3 regions of the Aminobacter sp. NyZ550 genome follow, and region 3 is predicted to be linked to each of the others. Evidence: riboswitches for the same ligand, from Rfam matches in the RefSeq annotation. Region 3 holds a riboswitch; each other region holds the start of a gene.

Region 1 (6,882 bases), on a different replicon from region 3:
CTTTCGGCACGCCCGTGGTGCCCGAGGTGAAGCCGAGCAGGGCGACGTCGTCGCGGCCGGTCTTGACCGCTTCGAAGATGACGGATTTGTCGAGCGCGACCCGGTCGAGTTCGGCGTCGTGGTTGGCGGTGCCGTCGAAGCCGATCACCTTGGTCAGGAAGGCGCTGTCCTTGGCGCAGGCGATCATCTCGTCCATCAGGCGCGTGTCGCACAACGCAATCGTGATCTCTGCCTTGTCGACGATCTTGGCGAGCTCACCGGCGCGCAGCATAGGCATGGTGTTGACGACGACAGCACCTGCCTTGGTCGCGGCCAGCCAGCAGGCGACCATTGCCGGGTTGTTGGCCGAGCGGATCAGCACCCGATTGCCGGGCTTGACGCCGTAGTTTTCGACCAGCGCATGCGCCAGTCGGTTGGTCCAGTCGGACAGCTCCTTGTAGGTGCGGCGTCGGCCGTTGCCGATCAGCGCGGTGTGGTCGCCCAGGCCTTTTTCGACCAGGCGATCGGTCAGCTCGACGGCCGCATTGAGGTGCTCGGGATAGTCGAAGCCGTCGAGCAGAAAGGTCGGCCACTGGTCCTGGGGTGGCAGGTTATCGCGCGTGAAGGTGTCGATATGCGCTGACGGTCCAAGCATTCTGCGGCTGTCCCCTACCTGCTCATCGGCATGACGGAAGCGCCATGCGTGCGTTGGAATGCGTTACTTCGGGGGAAGGTGCTGCGCCGCAACGGGTAGCCGTTCGGCACAGGCCGCGGCTATGCACGATCGACATGCGATCGGCGTCTGGCACAGCGAGACCTCCCACGTTCTCGACTGATGGCTGAGAATTGCACCGGACCAAAATTATTTCAAGCATAAAGTTTCTGCCGCTGGCCCATTGACGCAATCCGGCACGCTGGCCATTGCTATGCGCCTGGATTGCTGCCGCCTTGGAGGGATGCCCGTATGCTCGAACGCCATATCGCCGATTGGGACAACGCCTACACCAATGGCGCCAACATCGCCGGTGGCGATCGTTGGCCTGCTGCATGGGTGGAACCGGCACAGACGTTTCGCGACGCCCTGTCGGCAGATGAGAGAGCGCAGTTCGACATCGCCTATGGTGACAGGCCGCGCAACCTGCTTGACCTGTTCCTGCCTGAAGGCACGCCGAAGGGGCTCGTCGTCTTCGTCCATGGCGGTTACTGGATGGCGCTCGACAAGAGCTACTGGTCGCATCTCGCCAAGGGTTCCATCGACAGCGGCTACGCGGTGGCGATGCCGTCCTACAGCTTGTGCCCGGAAGTCAGGATCGGCGATATCGTGCGCGAGGTCGGTGCGGCGATCGGCAAGGCAGCCGCGTTGGTCGAAGGCTCGATCATGCTGACCGGTCATTCCGCCGGCGGACACCTCGTGTCGCGCATGGTCGCGGCTGCTTCGCCGCTTGCGCCCGATGTGCAGTCTCGTATCCGTCATGTCGTTTCGCTCTCGGGAGTTCATGATCTCAGGCCGCTGATCAACACCGGCATGAACAAGACGCTCCACATCGACGAGACCGAGGCGCTGGCTGAAAGCCCGGCGCTGCTGCGGCCGGTGGACAACGTCCGCATCACCTGCTGGGTCGGCGGTGGCGAGCGCGCCGAGTTCCTGCGCCAGAACGCATTGCTTTCCAATATCTGGACCGGGCTTGGCGCCACCACCGCTACAGTGGTCGAGCCCGACCGGCATCACTTCAGCGTCATCGACGGGCTTGCCGACAAGGATCATGCGCTGACAAGGACCTTGCTCGGCTGAACATGCGCGGATGATACCGACGCGGCCGAAGATGATGTCGATGGCCGTAGCGCGCACATCGTCGGTTCAGTTTCCGCGACCCCGTTGGCAATGTGCAGGTGGCCTCTGTCCACCAGGGGCAGTGCCGTCCAATTGGCGGTCCCATGCAGGGCTTGCCGCGTCCGGGGCGATTGCACAAGTTGCCCTGTTTGTCCGTGTCCAATGATCCTATCTAGTTGAAAATCAATATATTTTATGGACGGTCGCATGATTGCGATTGACAAGCCTCGGCATCCCTGAGTAGCGTCCGCCTCGGAATCGGTTCCGCCGAGAGGCGGATGAAAAGGGAACACGGTGAGGCCGAAGGCCAAATCCGCGACTGCCCCCGCAACTGTAACCGTTGAGCCTCTTCCATCATGCCACTGAACGCATTCGCGCGTTCGGGAAGGCGGAAAAAGGCTGTGACACGGAAGTCAGGAGACCTGCCCGTTCCAGTCACCCATGCTTGTCCACGGGGTGTGGTCAGGCGCGGTCGCTCGTGGCGGTGACATCGAAAGTGTTGCCGCATGCGGAAGGCCGTCGGGTCAATCTTGTCCCAAAGTCTGCCTGCCGACCTGTCTTGCCTGCGGTTTGGAAACCGGGTGCGATCCTTGTCGCGCCCCCCAAACCATTTGAGGGCAGAAATGCAGAGACTTATCCTGGGCATCGGCGCGATCATGCTGGCCATCCCGACACCATCCAGCGCGCAGCAGGCGCCCGCTGCAGGCGGCGTGACCGTGCTGCCGCGCCTGGTCGTTACGCCGCTGCGCCGCGAAACCGCGCTTGTTCGCCCGACGTCGTCGGTCACAGTGATCGACGAGGAAGAATTGCGAAAGTCCGCGGCAGCTGACCTGCCGTCGTTGCTGAAGCACTATGCCGGCGTTTCGATCATCGGCTATGGCGGCCAGGGGGCCTCGTCCAATGTCTATCTGCGCGGCATGTCGGCCGGCCAGACGCTGGTGCTGGTCAATGGCGTCCGCAGTTCGTCGGCGACCAGCGGTACGAGCTCGATCTTCAACATTCCGCTGTCGTCGATCGAGCGTATCGAGATCGCCAAGGGACCGCACTCAGCGCAGTATGGCGCCGATGCCATCGGCGGTGTCGTCAACATCATCACCAAACAGGGCGGCCAGTGTGCCGACGGCCGTAACACCTGCGGCAGCATCACCTCGGGCGTCACGCATCCCTGGGGTGGCTATCTCTCAGGCGATCTGCGCGGACGCACCGAGGACGGCATCGATTACTCCGTCGGTGGCTCCATCCTAGGCACGCGCGGCTACGACTTCACCACGCCGCTGGCCTGGGGACATGAGCCTGACGACGATGGCTTACTGCAAGGCTCGCTCAACGTCGCAGTCGCCAAGGAATATGGCTGGGGCCGGCTATATGCCGATGGCCTGTTTGCCCGGGGCCGCAGCCAGTACGATGCCTCCCCGCCTTCCGCCAATGAAGTTGACACCGACACCTTCGCCGGCAGGATCGGCGCACGGGTGAAGCATTCCGACAGCTGGAGCTCGACCGTCGAACTTTCCGGCAACCTCGACTATTCGAACAATGTCCGTGACGGCGTCGTGGGCAGCAGCGAATTCGACACCAGGCGCTACGGCATCTTCGCGTCGACGGAAAAGTCCTTTGAAACAGGTGAAGTCAGGCATGTCCTGGTCGGCGGTGCCGAGGCCTATCGCGAGGAGGTGGCTTCGACTGTCGATTTCGGTGTCGGCTCGCGCGACCTCGCGGCGGTGTTCGGCCAGTACTCGCTCGACTATGGCGCGCTGACGATCGACAGCGGTCTGCGCTACGATCACAATGAACAGTTCGGAGGCGCCACCACCTACAACATCGATGCCAGCTACGAGCTCGTTCCCGAGCTTGTGGCGCGCGCCTCGTACGGCACCGGCTTCCGGGCGCCGACCTTCAGCGACCTCTATTACCCCAACTACTCCAATCCCAACCTGAAGCCGGAGAAGTCGCGGTCCTATGAGATCGGCATCAACTGGCGTCCAAGCGAGGGGACCGAGCTTGACGTCGCCTTCTACCAGACCTGGCTGACCGACGCGATCGCCTCCAACCCGCCGACCTACCTGCCGTTCAATGTCGCGCGCGCCAAGGTGACCGGTATCGAGGCCAGCCTGTCGCATGCGTTCGACGAGCGCTGGAGTGGCAAGGTTTCGATCGACTACCGCTCGCCGAAGAATGAGGACAACGGCCGCTACATTCCCTATCGCGATCGCTTCAAGGCGGCCGCCGAGGTGAGCTTTGCCGCGACCGACAGCCTCGACCTCACCGCCAAGCTGCTCTACGGCGCGGCGCGCTACGCCAATGCCGCCAACACCGTCAAGCTGCCGGACTATGTGACGGTGGATTTCGCCGCCAACTACACGGTCGACGAGCGGGCGAGCCTGAAGTTTTCGGTCGAGAACCTGTTCGACGAACACTATTCGACCGTCACCAACTATCGCGCGCCGGGCCGAAGCTTCAATCTGAGCTTCACGCGTGTGTTCTGATGCGAGGTAACATGCCCACCAATCGTCTCAGCTGTGCTCGGTTTCGAGCGTGGCTGTCCGCTCTCGCGGGGCTGGCCGCGTTGTCATCAGCGCCGGCAGCCGCCGTGCCGCCGAAGCGCGTCGTGTCGATGAATGTCTGCACCGACCAGCTGGCGATGCTTCTGGCGGCCGAGGGGCAGCTGCATTCAGTGTCTTATCTGGCAAGCGATCCCAACACGTCGGTGCTGGCCGATCGGACCAACGGCTTTGCCGTCAATCATGGCCTTGCCGAGGAAGTGTTTCTGATGCAGCCTGACCTGGTACTCGCCGGAGCCTACACGACACGGACGACGGTTGAGTTGCTGAGGCGCCTCGGCATCCGGGTCGAGGAATTCGCGCCGGACAGCTCCATTGCCGACATCAGGGCCAACATCCTGCGCATGGGAGAGGTCCTGGAGCGGCGCGAAGAAGCGGCAAAACTTGTCGCCGCGCTTGATCGTGGCGTCGCCGAATTGGGCAGGGAAAGCGCCTCGGGCAAGACCGTCGCGACCTACTACGCCAACAGCTACACCTCGGGCACCGGAACGCTCGTCGACGAGATCGTCAAGCTTTCCGGACTGGTCAATATTGCAGACAAGCTCGGGCTCAGCGGCACGGCGCGGTTGCCGCTGGAGATGCTAGTGCTGGCCAAACCAGATTTGGTCGTCGGTGGCGGCGAAGACTATGGCGCCCCGGCACTCGCCCAGGAAAACTTCGTCCACCCGGCCTATCGGGCGGTCTCCGGGCAGGGCAGGGCGGTGGCGGTGCCGTCGCGATACACCATTTGCGGCGCGCCGTTTACACTTGAAGCCGCCCGCCTGCTGCGCGATGCCGCCGAGGGGGACGCCAAGTGAGCGACATCTCCCGTTACAGGCTCGTGCTTGCCGTTCTTGCCATCCTGGCCACCATTCTGTTCCTGCTTTCGCTCACCGTCGGTCCGGCGGGCCTCGGCTTCGGCGACAGCATCGCTGCATTGTTTTCCGACAAGGCCGGCGCCATCGAGCTGATCATGCGTGAGATCCGCCTGCCGCGCGCGCTGCTCGGCCTGATGGTCGGTGCTACACTCGGGCTTTCCGGCGCGGCACTTCAAGGCTATCTGCGCAATCCGCTGGCCGAGCCCGGCCTGATCGGCGTCAGCGCTTCAGCTTCGCTGGGCGCGGTGATCGCCATCTATTCCGGCCTGACGATTGTCTTCCCGCTTGCCTTGCCGCTGTCGGCATTGGCTGCCGCCGTGCTCGCCGTCGTCGTGGTCCAGGCACTTGCCGGCCTGCGCGGCAGCACCTTGACCATCATCTTAGCAGGTGTCGCCGTGTCGAGCTTTGCCGGCGCGATGACTTCGCTGGCGCTCAACCTGTCGCCCAATCCGTTCGCCGCGCTCGAGATCATGTTCTGGACGCTCGGCTCGCTGACCGACAGGTCGATGACCCATGTCTGGCTCGCCTTGCCGTTCATGCTGGTCGGCTGGGCGATGCTGGCGGCGCTCGGCCGGGCGCTCGACGCGTTGACGCTTGGCAACGAGACGGCGGCGAGCATGGGCATCGACATGCGCCGCGTGCAGTTGCTGGCCGTGTTCGGCACGGCGGCCTCCGTCGGTGCCGCAACGGCGGTGTCGGGTGCCATAGGGTTCGTCGGCCTCGTCATCCCGCACATGCTGAGGCCGCTTGTCGGCGCGCGCCCGTCGCGGCTGCTGCCGGCGAGCGCCCTGGGCGGTGCCTGCATGCTGCTTGCCGCCGACATCCTTGTCCGGCTCGTCGCGCCCGGCCGCGACCTCAAGCTCGGCGTTCTGACCGCAATCGTCGGCGCGCCGTTCTTCCTGTGGCTTGTCTATCGCACGAGAAGGAAGCTTGCCTGATGCTGCTCGATGTTCAAGATCTCAGGGCGTCGCTCGGCGGCCGGCCGGTGCTCAAAGGCGTGTCCTTTTCCGTCATGGCGGGTGAGTTTGTCGGCCTTATCGGCCCGAACGGAGCCGGCAAGTCGACCTTGCTGCGCGCATTGCTCGGACTGACACCGGCAGACGGCGCAATCGCGTTGGGTGCGCTCGCCGCCGCTCATGTCTCCGCGAGGGAGCGCGCTCGGCATATGGCCTACGTTGCGCAGGAGCGCGAGATCGCCTGGGCCGTGCCGGTCGAGATGCTGGTCGGCCTCGGTCGCTCGCCCCATCGGCCAAGTTTCGCCTCGCTCGCCCTTGCCGACCGCAACGCCATCGACGCCGCAATGCGCAAGATGGAAGTCGACAGCTTTCGGGACCGCGCTGCGACCGAGCTTTCGGGTGGCGAAAAGGCGCGTGTGCTGATCGCCCGGGCGCTGGCACAAGAGACGCCGCTGCTGCTCGCCGATGAACCGACATCGGGCCTCGACCCATCGCACCAGATCACGCTGATGCGCCTGTTTGCCGATCTCGCGAGCAGCGGACGAAGCGTCGTGGCTTCGCTGCACGACCTCGGGCTCGCCGCCCGCTGGTGCACCCGACTGCTGCTCATCGACGCCGGCAGGATCGTCGCCGACGGCCCGCCTGATGAAGTGCTGACCGCCCAAACCCTGCGCGACGTCTATGGCGTCGAAGCCTTCTTC
Region 2 (6,882 bases), 2.4 Mb from region 3:
GGCAGCCCCAGCACGGCGCCATTGATCGCCTTGTCGGATTCCCAGCCGAAGAGGAATTCCTCCTGCTGGATCGGCCTCAGGCAATAGACGTCGCAATCCACGTATATGCCGAGGCCCGCCCGCAGGATGCGGTACCGATAGATATCCGACGCCAAAGCCAGGCTACCGGTCGTCTCATGCGCAACGATTTCCGATCGAGCCATCAACCGTTGGGCGTCGAAAAGTTCGACGCCTTCAGGCACGTCCTCCGGCCGGTCAAACACATGCAGAACGACACGATGCCCATTTCGAAGAAACGACCTCAGACACCCCGCGTGGACCGGCCCCAATCTGTTGCCGATCCACAGCGAATTCACCACTGCCAACATAAATTACCACCCCATACCTGCCCGGGGCCTAAATAAACCAGATCGGGCAAAGGTCAACCTTCTGCAAGCACAGGTGGTAGCCCGCAACAGCCGCGGACAAGGTCGATGGTGATGTTGTGGTGGTCGCGCAGCGAGCGATAGTCCTGGCCGCAAAGCTTGGAAAAATGCTCATTCTCGGCCGGGGAACGCAACATGCGCGATGCATCTCGCGTTGTTTGATCATTCAAAGCTGCACCAGCCTTTTCCCAAGGAAATTAAGCCAGCAAGGCATCACCGGTGCGCCTGGTTCCGCTCACTGTCGGAACCAGGTCGAATCAATCAGGCGTTCGCCCGCGTGCACGAGCCGGCCGGCAGCCTTCTTCGACAGCCGATGGAGATATCCCCGCCGGTTGCGCGGTGTTTCCTACGATCCCAGCGTAACGACGAAGTGCTTCGTCACCGGCTCGATGATCTTCCAGGTGCCCCTGAAATCCGCTTCCACGACGAACGCGTCGCCCGGCCCAACCTCGACGGGCGCGCCGCCATCCGGCGTGATGATGATGCGACCCGAGATCATGTGGACGAACTCGTAGTCGGTGTAGCTGGCGTGGTAGGTGCCTGGCGTGGCCTGCCACGTTCCCGACAGCACCTTGCCATCCCCGGTCGTATGCTGGACGGCCGTTTTCATCGTCGGCTTTCCGTCGACCACCACCCATCCCGGTAGGTCGTTGGAATCTGCACCTTCCGGCTGGCCAAATTTGAGGATTGTTTTGTTCGCCATGGCATTCTCCTCCCTTAAGACACCCCTGCATAGCCGACGCCCTCAATTCAGGCAACTTTGTTTCCTTATGATAAAGAGGCATATTCCTATGTTGGTGTTCTTCCGCCGCCCCTTGCGGAATCAGCCCTGTCTGTGTTGATGGACGGATGTTTAGCAAGGACTCATAGATGAAGGCCAGACTGCTCGCTGCGGTGACGATGCTCGCAGTTGCCGGCTGTGCATCCCAGCCCGCCGACTATGCCACCACACTCTCTGCCAAGGATTCCAAATGGCGGTCAGCGGACTGCACGAAAGCTCGAGCTGAGGCGGCGAACTACGCAGCGCAAGAGAAAGAAACCCTGAGCGTATCGGCAGGGCTGCTGCTTGGCCCATACGGGCTCGGCATCGCCATGGCCGGCAAGGAGCATCGCGCCAAGATGCGCAAGAAATTCGCCCGGGACATGCATCTGAAATGCTCGAGCAAGCCCCTTCCTGCCAGCCTGGCGAGCAGCGCGGACACCGCGAAGCGGTAACTTCGGTCCTCACTGCCAACGGCGCGCATGTGCGGCAAGCTCGTCGCGCGCCTGCTCCAACGCCTTCGGCGAAGCGTTCGCCCACGCGGTGAGCCGCCGCCGCGCACATCATCGACACCTCCGATCCTCGCCTGTGGCTGTCGCGATTGCATGCCGGGCCACATTGGTGGGGTGCCCACGAAAACAGGCCAAAGCTGCTCTGCAATCATTCTGGCGACCCGCCTGGTGGCCGTTCCCAGCGTCTTCACGTTGGCGGTAACTCACGACACTCGCCGGTGTCCTGGCAACGCACCGGTGGACGGCCGCTCAGATTGCCCTGAACGGGCTCGACGCCGCTTGCGATCCAGCCGCTCTACACGAGAAGTTGAACGACCGCGCCGTCCGCTCGCTGGCGTTGGTTGACCTTACGTTAGGAACCTCTAAACGACCTACAGGCTCACCTCGTCCTTACCCCACCTTGGACCACCCGAGCTTAGCGCCCGCCCTGCCCCCCCCCAATCAATGGGCGGGCGCGTCCCCTCGCACATCCGATGTCGCGCAGACAAGCTTATCAGCCGCGGACGCCTTCACATCGCAACTGCGAGCTTCCCGCTTCATATCGACGCCGGTTGCCGATTTTCATGTCGATATGCCTCGGGCAGGCGCCGTTCGCCTTGTGCGGTTTGCACAGAAGGCAGCCGGCCCTGGCATTCCTGGGCTTATTCCGCTTGGGGTGCATGTCCATCTCCGGTCTCTACCAATGCGCCCCGATGGCGCACGGTCATGATCGGAAGGGCTGCTTGGCAATCGTCGTCCATCGCTGGACCATGTCCAGCAACGCCAAGCGATCGCAAGGCAGCGCATTGCTGGCCTAGGTACGTGTCCATCGACAACCCTTGACTTGCGTCTGCCCGCATATAGCTTGCCGCGCGGTTATGGTTCTTCTGCTTTCGGGCGGAAGCTAAGAGGGAATTCGGTGCGAAACCGAAGCTGCCCCGCAACTGTAAGCGGTGAGCCGCATTGCCGATTGTGTCACTGGCCGACGGCCGGGAAGGCAGGCAATGAGCCGAGACCCGCGAGCCAGGAGACCTGCCTGACCGAGTGATGTTCCGTGGGCGGGGTGTACCACCGGAGCGCAGGTTCGTGCAGGCGGCGCTATCGGCCATCGCCTTCCACCAACATGCGTTGCGACAATCCCGACCGCAGTCAGGCCAGGGATCGATCGTTTGCACAATACAGAAGTTGAGACCGCGCAGTCCCAGGCCAGACGTGCCATCGTGCTCGTCGCCAAGTCGGCCTTTGCTGCCGCGCCCTACAGGCAGATGCAGCAGCTCTGTGATCTCGCCGCGGCGTTGCCCGGCGTCGATCACACCAGCTTCGGCTTCACCGAACAAGGCACGCCGTCGCTGCGCGAGGCGCTTGCGGCACTTCGCCAGCAGGATTTCTCCGATATCCTCATCCTGCCGCTTATGCTGCCGATCGAGCCCAGCTTCAATGCCTGGCTCACCAAGTCGCTGCGCCGGTGGCAGACCGAGGACGCGGCACCTTGGCCGACGGTGCGCATCGCGCGGGGCCTCGCCGAAAGCCCGCTGCTGGCTGCAATGATGGCCGACCTCGTCACCGGTGCCGACGCGACGCCGCCCATCCCGCCGCTCGACAGGCTGGCGCCAGAGGGCTCGCTCGTGCCGGCGCAGAAACGCCGCGTGCTGGTCTGCCAGGGCGGCCCGTGCAATGCCGCCGGCGCGGACCTGATCTGGGGCCACCTGCGCAACCAGCAGGACCGCCAGAAGCTGCGCGTGACCGGCGACGGCACGATGAGCGCCAAATCGACCTGCCTTGGCCCCTGTAACCTGGCACCGGTGCTGCAGGTCTTTCCCGAAGGCACCTATTACGGCGGGGTCACCGAGGCCGCCGTCGACCGCATAGTCACCGAACATCTGCTCGGCGGCGCGGTGGTCGACGACTTTGCCTATCACCCCACCGGCCGCAAGCAGGTGCTGCGGTGAAGGCCCATTGAAAACAAGGGGGATCGTGTCGTTCCGCCACCACCTGCTTTTTGCCCCTGCCTTTTATCGGCCTGGACAGCGACATGCTGTTCTGCCGTGAACCTGATCTGGCACTGGAAGTTGCTGCGGCCGCCCTTCGGCTCCGTCGACGTCAAGGGCATGCGCACATATGGCCGCGACGACCGATCCTCGGGACGGTTATTGGCAGGCGCCGTCCCGGACCTTGGGCGTCAACTACGACCTGGTGCCAATGATCGAGACCACCGTCGACAAGGCTGGGGTCAAAGCGAGCTACGATGGCGGCCTCGTCGTGGTTCGGCGAGAAGACCGTATCCTCGGCTACTCGGCTATTTCGAGCGTTCGGTGGCAGCAAAGCTCGCGCCCAATGTCAGCCATCGTGTCGAGGCGGGCCACGGCGCGTTTCCGCCCGGGGAAGCGAGCTGTGGGACAGTTCGCAGGCCTGCCTGTCGCTGGCCATACCGGGCAGCGGCCTGACGATGCGCACCTTGTCGGCACCGCACAACTTTCCGCACCACCTGTTCGACCCGATTCCGGCCGAACAGCAACGCTTGCCGTTGTCGATCGTCAACTATCACGACGTCTTTACCAGGCACGGCGCGCAATCCGCTGCTCAACGTAACGGCGGATGTTCCCGCCGATATCCGCCACTGGCTGGAAGCCAAGGCTGAAACGCGCAGCAGCGGCAGCGGCGCCTGGGGTCGTCGGGCACAGGTCCGATGGGCTGACACAGCCTGTTGCGATCCACGTCAATCCATCGATCTAATTGACCCAAGGGAAACATCAGCGACTATTGCGCAGGGCTAGATCAGTTCAGTGGGCGGTGGCAGTCATGGCAATTCAAGTATCCTATTCGCGGCGTGATGTCCGCGAAGAGTTGATGCGTCGGCGCGAGACTTACATCGCGGCGCAGAGATCTCTGTCACCGCCTTCGCCGCGGGGATATGGCAACATGGAATGCGTCCATTGTCATAATCGCTTCATCGGCGTCACCGCTGCCGCCTGGAAGTTCGGCCTCTGCGACGACTGCCTGCATCACGACTGATTGTCCAGCCGGCGCAGCTCCCTTTGCGGGAGTTCCAGCGCCTGGATCGACTGCTGTGGAACTTCCGTGTCCGCGGCGTCCCAGGCACATTCTTGGGCGATCTACCTTCCCCGATGATCCGGCCAAACCCGCATCCCCAATAGCAGTGGGTCGCCGCCGCGGCCCACCGTCCGCACTCATATTTCGGGGTAATTCCAAACGTGCCTTGACCCTGAATTAGAAACTGCGCAACCTCGCCCGAAACGGAGGAGGCGGCTCGATCGTGGGGAAGCGATCCGGGCCGCAAATGGGAGCATCTATGTCCGACCAGATCGCGGCGTCGTCCGCCACGCCCGCAATTGCGCGCCGACCGCTTCTGGCCCGCATCGACTGGCTCAATTTGAGCGGCCTCGCCTTCTATCATGTCGTCGCGCTCTACGCCTTGCTGCCCTGGTTCTTCAGCTCTACCGGCGTCGTCCTCTGCATCGCCGGCATCTATGTCTTCGGCACGCTCGGCATCAACCTCTGCTACCACAGGCTTCTCACCCATCGCGGCTTCACCTGCCCGAAATGGCTCGAGCACGGGCTTGCGATCATCGCCGTCTGCGCCTTCCAGGACACGCCGGCGCGCTGGGTTGCGGTGCACCGCCGCCACCATGAGCACGCCGACGAGGAGCCGGATCCGCACAGCCCGATCGTCACCTTCCTCTGGGCCCATGTCGGCTGGCTGCTGGTCAAGTCGCCCGACATGGAGCGCATGCAGATCTACGGGCGCTACGCCAAGGACATCGTCCGCGACCCGTTCTACCGCAAGCTCGACAAGCCGCATGTCTATCTCGGCATCATCATCGCGTCCTGGGCAGCTTTCTTCGGCGGCGGCGTCGCCGCGAGCCTGATCACCGGCGGCACGACTGACGAGGCGATCCAGTTCGGCCTCAGCCTGCTCGTCTGGGGCGTGTTCGCGCGCACCGTGATTACCTGGCACATCACCTGGTCGGTCAATTCGGTCACCCATGTCTGGGGCTACCGCAACTACGACACGACAGACGACAGCACCAACAACGTCATCGTCGGCCTGCTCAGCAATGGCGAGGGCTGGCACAACAACCACCACGCCGACCCGCGCTCGGCCCGCCACGGCCACCACTGGTGGGAATTCGACGTCACCTACCTGACCATCAGGTTGCTCGGCGTGCTCGGACTGGCGAGCAAGATCGCAGAGCCGCGGAAGCGCGCCGACTAGCGCCGCCAGACCTTTTCAAGAGGGGACAAAAAAGATCGCCGGCGAAGCTGTGCTTGCCGGCGATCGCAACTACGTCTCGGGTGGTTTCGCTAGGCTTGTTTCACCAGTCTGAGCAGTACGAGCAGGATCACCGCGCCGATGGTGGCATGGATGATGGCAGCTATGATGCCGGAGCCCAGGCTGATGCCGATCGTCGGAAGCAGCCAGCCGGCGATCAGCGCGCCGACGATACCGACCACGATGTTGCCGATCAGGCCGAAGCCGTAGCCCTTGACCAACTGGCCGGCGAGCCAGCCGGCAACGGCGCCGACGATCAGGAAGACGAGCAAGCTTTCGATACCCATTTGTCTCTCCAGGTTCTGGCGCATCGGCCGGAGCACGTCACGAGCCACGATGCGCAGTTGCAACGACCAGCGCATGATCGACAAGCAGGCAGCCAGAGATCATGCTGGAACAACAGGCTGGAGACGGGCCGACCTATCGGCCCGCCGTGGAAATGCCGCCCGTCAGGCGACCGCCGTGGTCTGATCCTCCACCGCGGCGCCGGGCGTGTTCTTCTTGATCGACTCGATCGCCTTCAGCGCCGATGCCTTGGCCGAATAGCCTTCCGAGCTGAACATCACCTCGCCATTGGAAGCCCTGAAGCGGAACCGAAACTCGCCGCCCTTGTCCTTGTAGACCTCGAATTTGTACATCGCATTTCCCCGTATGTGCCGATCCGCGACTCACGCCGCTGACGAATCGTCGCACGACGGCAACCCGAGGAAAAGCGCGAAGCGATTTTCGCGACGCAAACGCACCAATACAACCGCCAAGGCCCATCGCCGCTGCACCCGTCAGCCGCGCCAAGTGCGATCTCAGATGTCGCGGTCGGTCAGGCAGATGTGGCAGCAGCCGGAGCCATGGCCCGGCTTCCAGGTGACGTTTTCGAAGCGCACACCGGTCGCCTCGAACAGGCCGCGGTCGAAAGCG
Region 3 (6,882 bases):
CTCCATTGCGCCAGCCCGAGCCCGCCAAGCATCCAGAAGATCGCGACATGGGCAGCCTTGGGGTCGCCGATGAAGATCAAGAGGTTGCCTGCGGCCGAGATGATGAAGCTCACCGCCACGCCGGCAAGGATCAGCTGGCCGGCCGTCTGCGCCCGCGCCAGGTTGGCGATGGCAAGCACCAGTGCGGTTGCCGCCAGCGCGCCGGCAAAGGCGAAGACCGGTACGGTGACTGTGCCGAGCACCATGCCGGCATGGATCAGCGCCATGATCGCGCCGAAGGCCGCGCCCGACGAAATGCCGAGCAGATGCGGATCGGCGAGCGGATTGCGTGTCACCGACTGCAGGGCTCCCCCCACCAGCGCCAGCGAGGCGCCGACGATGGCGCCCAGGATGACGCGCGGCGCGCGCACGTCCCAGACGATATTCTCGCGTCCGCTCGACCAGACCGCCTCGACGCTTCCCGGTATCAGCTTGTTGGCAATGACGCCCCACACCGTTTCCAGTGGGATCGCCACCGGGCCGACGCCGACGGCAATGATCATGCCTATCACAAGCACCACGGCCAGCCCCGGTATCAGGGCCGGCATGGCGTGGATCAGGACGTGTCTTGGCCCTGTGACGAGGTGGCGATGCGACACGGCTCAGTCGGCCCGCATCGCGGCGGCCAGCCGCTTGATCGCCGCAATGTTGCGCGGTCCCGGCGTCGCCTCGTTGTATTCGAGCACGAAGAAGCGGTTGTTCTTCACTGCCTCGATGTCCTTGAAGGCCGGGTTGGTGCGCATGTAGTCGATCTTCTGCTCGGCAGTTACCTCACCGTAGTTGACGATCACCACCATGTCGGGATTGCGCTCGATGACCGGCTCCCAGCCGATCTCGACCCAGCTCGACTCGACGTCGTCGACGATGTTCTTGCCGCCGGCTGCCTCGATAATGGCGGTCGGCATGGCGTATCGTCCGGCGGTAAACGGCTTCTGCTCGCCGGAATCGTAGATGAACACGTTGACCGGCTTGTCGAGCTTGGGCAGCTCGCCCTGGAAGTCGGCGAGTTCCTTCTCATAGCCTGCCACCAGGACCTCCGCCTTCTCGCGCACACCAAAAATGGCGCCGAGATTGAGCAGGTCGGCATACATGTCCTGAAGCGACGACTTGTCCTTCTTCATGATGTGGATGCAGCTTTCGGTCAGCTCGTAGACAGCGATCTTGAAGGGCGCGAGCGTATCCGGAGTGACGTCGCCGCCGACCTTCATGCCGTAGTTCCAGCCGGCGAAGAACAGGTCGGTGTCGGCGCCGAGCAGCACTTCCTTGCTGACGTATTGTGGGGCGAGTTCGGGCAGTTCGCCGACGCCCTTGCGCAAATCCTCGCTCAGCGTCTTCCAGCCGGAGATGCCGGAATAGCCGGCCATGTGGTCGGTGAGGCCGAGCGCCAGCATCATCTCGGTCAGGTTGACGTCGTGCGAGACGGCGCGCTTGGGCGCGGCCTCGAAGGTGACGTCGCGGTTGCAGCTCTTGACGGTGACGGGGAAGCCGCTGGCCATAGCTGTTGCGCAGGTAGCGAGCAGGGCGGCGGCGATGATGGGCAGGCGCATGGAGGCTCCTTGATGTTCAGCGTTCGAGGTGGAAGGAAAAGCGTGGACGACCGGTGACGGGATGGTCGTCGAGGGTCGCTCCGACGGAAAAGCTGTCACGTATGCGATCGGGCGTCAGGATGTCGGCGGGCGCGCCGCAGGCAATGGCGCGGCCTCCGTCCATGACAAGCACGCGGTCGGCATGGGCCGAGGCGAGCGCCAAATCGTGCAGGGAAACGATCACGGTGCAGCCGAGATTGCCGAGCAGCTCCAGCACTTCGAGCTGGTGGCGGATGTCGAGGTGGTTGGTCGGTTCGTCGAGGATCAGAAGGTCGGGTCGCTGCATCAATGCCCGGGCGATCATCACGCGCTGCTTTTCGCCGCCCGACAGCGAGCAGAGGTCGCGCGCAGCGAGTGCGGTCAGGCCGAGCAGGGCAAGGGCTGCCTCGACTTGGTCGTAGTCGCGGTCGCTGGTGCCGAAACTCGTGACATGCGGGGTCAGGCCCAACTCGATGATTTCTGCGACGGTCAGGCCGAAGTCCGAGGCGCTTTCCTGAAGCACGGTCGCGATACGGCGGGCGCAGTCGCGCGGCTTCATCTTCCAGATGTCGGTGCCGTCGAGGCGGACAGTGCCCGAAGTCGGCTTGTGGTAGCGGTAGAGGCAGCGCAGCAGGCTCGACTTGCCGGCGCCGTTGGGGCCGACGATGGCGAGCAACTCGCCCGGCGCAACCGCAAGGCTGATCGGCTCGAGGATCGGCTGCGAAACACGAGGGCCCCAGCTGACGCCATCGAGTTCGAGCAGTGCCGGGGTGGTGCCTACAAGGCGGCTAGCGGCGTGGACGCGATCGAGCATGCCCTGTCTCCGCGGTCGGGCGGAGGCAGCAGAACGATCCGGAAAGCGCGCCGGTACCGAAGAAGGCAGTCGCAACCATCATCATCTCCGCGGCACACCCCGGCCGGTTGAGTTAATCGGATGATGGCAGGTCTCCTGGCTTGCGGGTGATCGCTCCTCGGAGCCTTCCCGGCCTTTCGGCCAGTGGCATGTTTCCGAATTGCTATCCGCTCACAGTTGCGGGGGCAGCCACGGTTTCGCGTCGGGGACGTCTCACCGTGTTCCCATTTAACCTGCTGCCCGAACCGGATAGCAGGAACCATCGCTGTCGTGGCTACAGCAGCGACGGGTTGCTGACAATCGCTAAAGCGTCATGCCGGGCGCTAAAGCGTCATGCCGGCTGCTGAATTGCGTCACGCCGGTCGAGCGCGAAGGAAATGAGCGCGACGCCGAAGGCAGACAGTGCGATGGCCGCGCCGACGAAGGGCAGGTCGGCATAGCTCACGCCCATCGAAATCGCAGCACCACCGGCCCAGGCGCCGGCGGCGTTGCCGGCGTTGAAGGCGCCCTGGTTGAGGGTGGCCGCGAGGTTCGGTGCCTCCGAAGCGGTTTCGACGACGCGCATCTGCATCGGCGGCACGATGACGAAGGTGATGACGCCCCACATGAAGACGAGCAGGATAGCCGCTGGCGCCGAAGAGCTGAGTTCGGCGAAGGCGACGTGGATCGCCGCCATCACCACCAGCGCGCCGATGGCTGTGGGCATCAGCTTCCAGTCGGCCAGCTTGCCGCCGATGATGTTGCCGATGGTCATGCCGCCGCCGAACAGCAAAAGCGCCCAAGTGACCGATTCAACCGAGAGGCCGCTGACGTCGGTCAGGATCGGCTTGATGTAGGTGAAGACGGCAAACAGGCTGCCCGAGGCGAGCGCCGAGATGATCATGGCGAGCCATACCTGGAGCTTGCCCAGCACCTTGACCTCGCCTGATACCCCGCCCTTGCCGGGAGGGGCGACGCCCGCAGGGACCAGCCAGGCTATGGCCGCCACCGAGAGCAGGCCGATGACGACGACGGCAAAGAAGGTGGCGCGCCAGCCATAGGCTTCGCCGAGTGCCGTGCCGCCGGGAACGCCGAGGATGTTCGCCAATGTCAGGCCGGCAAACATCAACGCAATTGCGCTGGCGCGCTTGTTGGTTGGGACCAGGCTTGCCGCCACCACCGAGCCGATGCCGAAGAAGGCGCCGTGACCAAAGGCGGTGATGACGCGGGCGATCATCAGCGTCCAGTAAGTGGGGGCGATGGCGCAGAGCAGGTTGCCGAAGACGAACATCATGGCGAGCCCGATCAGCACCGGTTTGCGCGGCAGTTTCGCTGTGCCCACCGCGATGATCGGGGCGCCGACGACGACGCCGAGCGCGTAGCCGGTGACCAGAAGACCGGCGGCCGGGATCGACACGCCGAGGTCGGCGGCGACCTCCGGCAACAGCCCCATGATCACGAATTCGGTGGTGCCGATGCAAAAGGATGCAACGGCCAGAGCGAGGATCGGCAAGGGCATGGGCGGACTCAGGGGAGCTGAAACGATTTAGATGCACAATTTCCTCATGTCCGGCGCGGCACAAGCGACGTTGCCGCATTGCAGCAATGCACCTGGCGCATAGGAGAAGTGCGCAAGGCGCTAGCTGAGACGATCAGGATTGCTGGGTGAGGTCGCGTCGGAGAAATTCGTAGAGCCGGTCGACTGCCGAATTGGCGGCCTGCGGGTTGCGCAATATGCCGATTTCCATCTCGGGCAGCGGCGGCAGGCCCTCGGCTTCGCCGATGACGCGCAGGCCGGGGGGCACGCTGCGCTGGGCGAGCACGGCTACTGGCGGGTACCCGTTCGTCGCACGGGTACCGCCCTTGCCGGCCAGAAATGAAAAGGGCGCCCGAGGCGCCCCTTCCGATGTCGATGCGCCCAGACTCAGTTCTGCCTGGGCAGCCTGTAGGCGACGATGTAGTCGCCGCGGTCAGGCGACTGGCGCGCCCCGCCGGCCGAGATGACCACATATTGCGTTCCGCTCTCATGCGAGACGAAGGTCATTGGCGTAGACTGGGCGCCGACAGGCAGCCGGCCCTTCCACAACTCATTGCCCGTCTCCACGTCGAGTGCACGCAGATAATAGTCCTGCGTGCCGGCGTAGAAGACGAGGCCGCCTGACGTCGCGATCGGACCGCCCAGCGTCGGCATGCCGATCGGGATCTGCAGGCCGGTTTTCATGCCAAGCGGACCGGTATCCTGCAGCGTGCCCGCCGGAACCTGCCAGGCGATCTGGCGGGTCTTGAGGTCGATGCCGGTGAAGGTGCCATAAGGCGGCTGGTGACAGGGAACGCCGAGCGGCGACATGAAGCCGTTCTTCAGCGCGCCATAGGGCGTGCCCTTCTGCTGCGACAGGCCGTCATGGGCTGCCGAGCCGCCATAATTGTCGGTCTCCTCGCGCGGCATCAGCTGGGCGAACTGCGGCATGCGGATGTCGTTGACGATCAGCAACCCCCGGGCCTCGTCGATCGCCGCACTGCCCCAGTTCATGCCGCCATAGTAGCCTGGAAAGATGATCGAACGCGTCAGGCCGGGAGGCGTGAATTCGCCCTCGTAGCGCATCTTCTTGAACTCGATGCGGCAGTAGAGCTGGTCGTAAGGCGTCGCACCCCACATCTTGGCCTCGGCGAACGGCTCCGCACCGATCGCCGGCATGCCGACCGAATAGGGCTGAGTCGGCGACAGGAAGTCCTCCGGCACGCCGCCGGTCTGCGGAACGGCGCGCTCCTCGACCTCGGCGATCGGCTTGCCGTCGCGGCGGTCGAGCATGAAGATCTGCCCGCGCTTGGTGATCTGGATCAGCGCCGGAACCGTGCCGCCCTTGCCATCCGGCACGTCGTAGAGCGCCGGCTGGGCGGGAACGTCGTAGTCCCAGATGTCGTGATGCACGGTCTGGAACTTCCAGCGTTCGCGGCCGGTTGCAATGTCGAGGGCGACGACCGAGGCGGTATAGTCCTCGGCGGCCTTCGAGCGATGTGCGCCAAAGAAGTCGGGCGTGGCGTTGCCGGTCGGCAGGTAGACAAGGCCAAGGGCCTCGTCATAGGCCGGTGTCGACCAGACATTGGGCGTGCCGCGGGTGTAGCTTTCGCCTTCCGGCGGCAGCTTGGTGATGGCGGGGTTGCCGAGATCCCAGGCCCAGACCAGTTCGCCGGTGAGGGCGTTGAAGGCGCGTACGGCGCCGGAGGGTTCACCTGTCTCGACATTGTCCCACACCCAGCCGCCGACCATGATCAGGTCACGCGCCACGGTGGGGGCGGAGGTCTGGAAGTAGAAACCGTCCTTGATCTCGCCCATGCCGCTTTTGAGGTCGACGATGCCGCCATTGCCGAAATCCTGGCACAGCTCGCCGGTCTTGGCATCGAGCTGGATCAGGCGGGCGTCGATGGTGGTCATGACGATGCGGGCGGCGCAGGATGCCGCCGCAGCGGGCATGTCGGGCGTCGACGCTACGACGCTTGCGGGTGCCAGCGGGTCGGCGGAGGCTGCATTGGCCTCGCTCGGTGCCGAAGCCGGCTCGTAATAGCTGACGCCACGGCAACGCTGCCACAGCGGCGACTTGGCTTTCGGGTCGAATTTCCACTTCACTTCGCCCGTATCCGGGTTCAGCGCATGGACGATGTTGTTGGGCGAGCAGGTGTAGAGCGTGTCGTTGACGAAGAGCGGCGTGTTCTGGTCCTGCGCGGTCCCTGAGGGGATATCGCCCGATTGGAACGTCCAGGCAACCTCGAGCTTGTCGACATTGTCGCGGTTGATCTGGTCGATCGGGGCATAGCGTGTACCTGCCGGGGTGCGGCCATAGTGGCGCCAGTCGGTGGCGCTGGCGGCTGCCGGAGGAACGCTCGGCTTGGGCTCGGCAGAGGCGAGCGTATTGCTGATGATGCCATGTGGGGTGAAGCCGTAGAAGGCGGTAGCGACAAGTGCCGCGACCAGCAGGCCGGCAAGCGCGAACGGAGCCCGTTTGCCGGTGCGCGTCGGGAAGAGCGGGGCGAGCAACAGCGCCGGGATGGCGATCACTGCAGGTGCTACGAGGCGCGGCACCAGCGGCCAGAACTCAAGGCCCGTTTCCCAGAGCGCCCAGGCAATCGTTGCCAAAAACACCAAGCCGTAGAGCCAGAGGCCCGCCCTGCGGCGCATGACGTAGAGAATGCCGGAGGCGATGACGCAGAGACCGGCGAGCGCGTAATACCAGGATCCGCCCAGGCCGATCAGCTGGACGCCGCCATAGACGAGCGGTGCCCCGATGACGACCAAGAGCAGGCCGAATAGAACCAGAAGCCAGCCGCCGCTGTCTCTGGGTGTCTGTTGTTCTGCCATGTCGATGTCTCGCGAAGATTGAACCGAAAATCAGCCGCCCGGGCGGGCGGTTTCGGACGCGATCGTCATGCCGGCGCTCTGCGGAGAACTCC

Evidence for each region. Region 3 has a riboswitch for cobalamin ahead of N7E70_RS11105 (ABC transporter ATP-binding protein). Riboswitches for the same ligand answer to the same signal wherever they lie in the genome.
Region 1: another riboswitch for cobalamin. It lies ahead of N7E70_RS29260 (TonB-dependent receptor domain-containing protein); the one in region 3 lies ahead of N7E70_RS11105 (ABC transporter ATP-binding protein).
Region 2: another riboswitch for cobalamin. It lies ahead of N7E70_RS26485 ((2Fe-2S) ferredoxin domain-containing protein); the one in region 3 lies ahead of N7E70_RS11105 (ABC transporter ATP-binding protein).

What each region holds. Positions count from the first base shown of each region.
Region 1 covers NZ_CP114191.1:426,425-433,306, reverse strand. Annotated here, with positions in the region: gene N7E70_RS29270 (AMP-binding protein) at 1-634, opposite strand, end outside; gene N7E70_RS29265 (alpha/beta hydrolase) at 944-1,771, shown strand; cobalamin riboswitch at 2,053-2,254, shown strand; gene N7E70_RS29260 (TonB-dependent receptor domain-containing protein) at 2,434-4,293, shown strand; gene N7E70_RS29255 (ABC transporter substrate-binding protein) at 4,305-5,165, shown strand; gene N7E70_RS29250 (FecCD family ABC transporter permease) at 5,162-6,163, shown strand; gene N7E70_RS29245 (ABC transporter ATP-binding protein) at 6,160-6,882, shown strand, end outside.
Region 2 covers NZ_CP114190.1:5,336,941-5,343,822, forward strand. Annotated here, with positions in the region: gene N7E70_RS26465 (glycosyltransferase) at 1-368, opposite strand, end outside; gene N7E70_RS26470 (hypothetical protein) at 422-562, opposite strand; gene N7E70_RS26475 (cupin domain-containing protein) at 772-1,128, opposite strand; gene N7E70_RS26480 (hypothetical protein) at 1,296-1,640, shown strand; cobalamin riboswitch at 2,538-2,730, shown strand; gene N7E70_RS26485 ((2Fe-2S) ferredoxin domain-containing protein) at 2,846-3,625, shown strand; gene N7E70_RS26490 (hypothetical protein) at 3,922-4,314, shown strand; gene N7E70_RS26495 (acyl-CoA desaturase) at 4,987-5,910, shown strand; gene N7E70_RS26500 (GlsB/YeaQ/YmgE family stress response membrane protein) at 6,000-6,254, opposite strand; gene N7E70_RS26505 (YegP family protein) at 6,417-6,605, opposite strand; gene N7E70_RS26510 (L-2-amino-thiazoline-4-carboxylic acid hydrolase) at 6,768-6,882, opposite strand, start outside.
Region 3 covers NZ_CP114190.1:2,252,756-2,259,637, forward strand. Annotated here, with positions in the region: gene N7E70_RS11095 (FecCD family ABC transporter permease) at 1-587, opposite strand, end outside; gene N7E70_RS11100 (ABC transporter substrate-binding protein) at 642-1,586, opposite strand; gene N7E70_RS11105 (ABC transporter ATP-binding protein) at 1,603-2,418, opposite strand; cobalamin riboswitch at 2,527-2,736, opposite strand; gene N7E70_RS11110 (MFS transporter) at 2,789-3,955, opposite strand; gene N7E70_RS11115 (hypothetical protein) at 4,089-4,259, opposite strand; gene N7E70_RS11120 (membrane-bound PQQ-dependent dehydrogenase, glucose/quinate/shikimate family) at 4,361-6,790, opposite strand.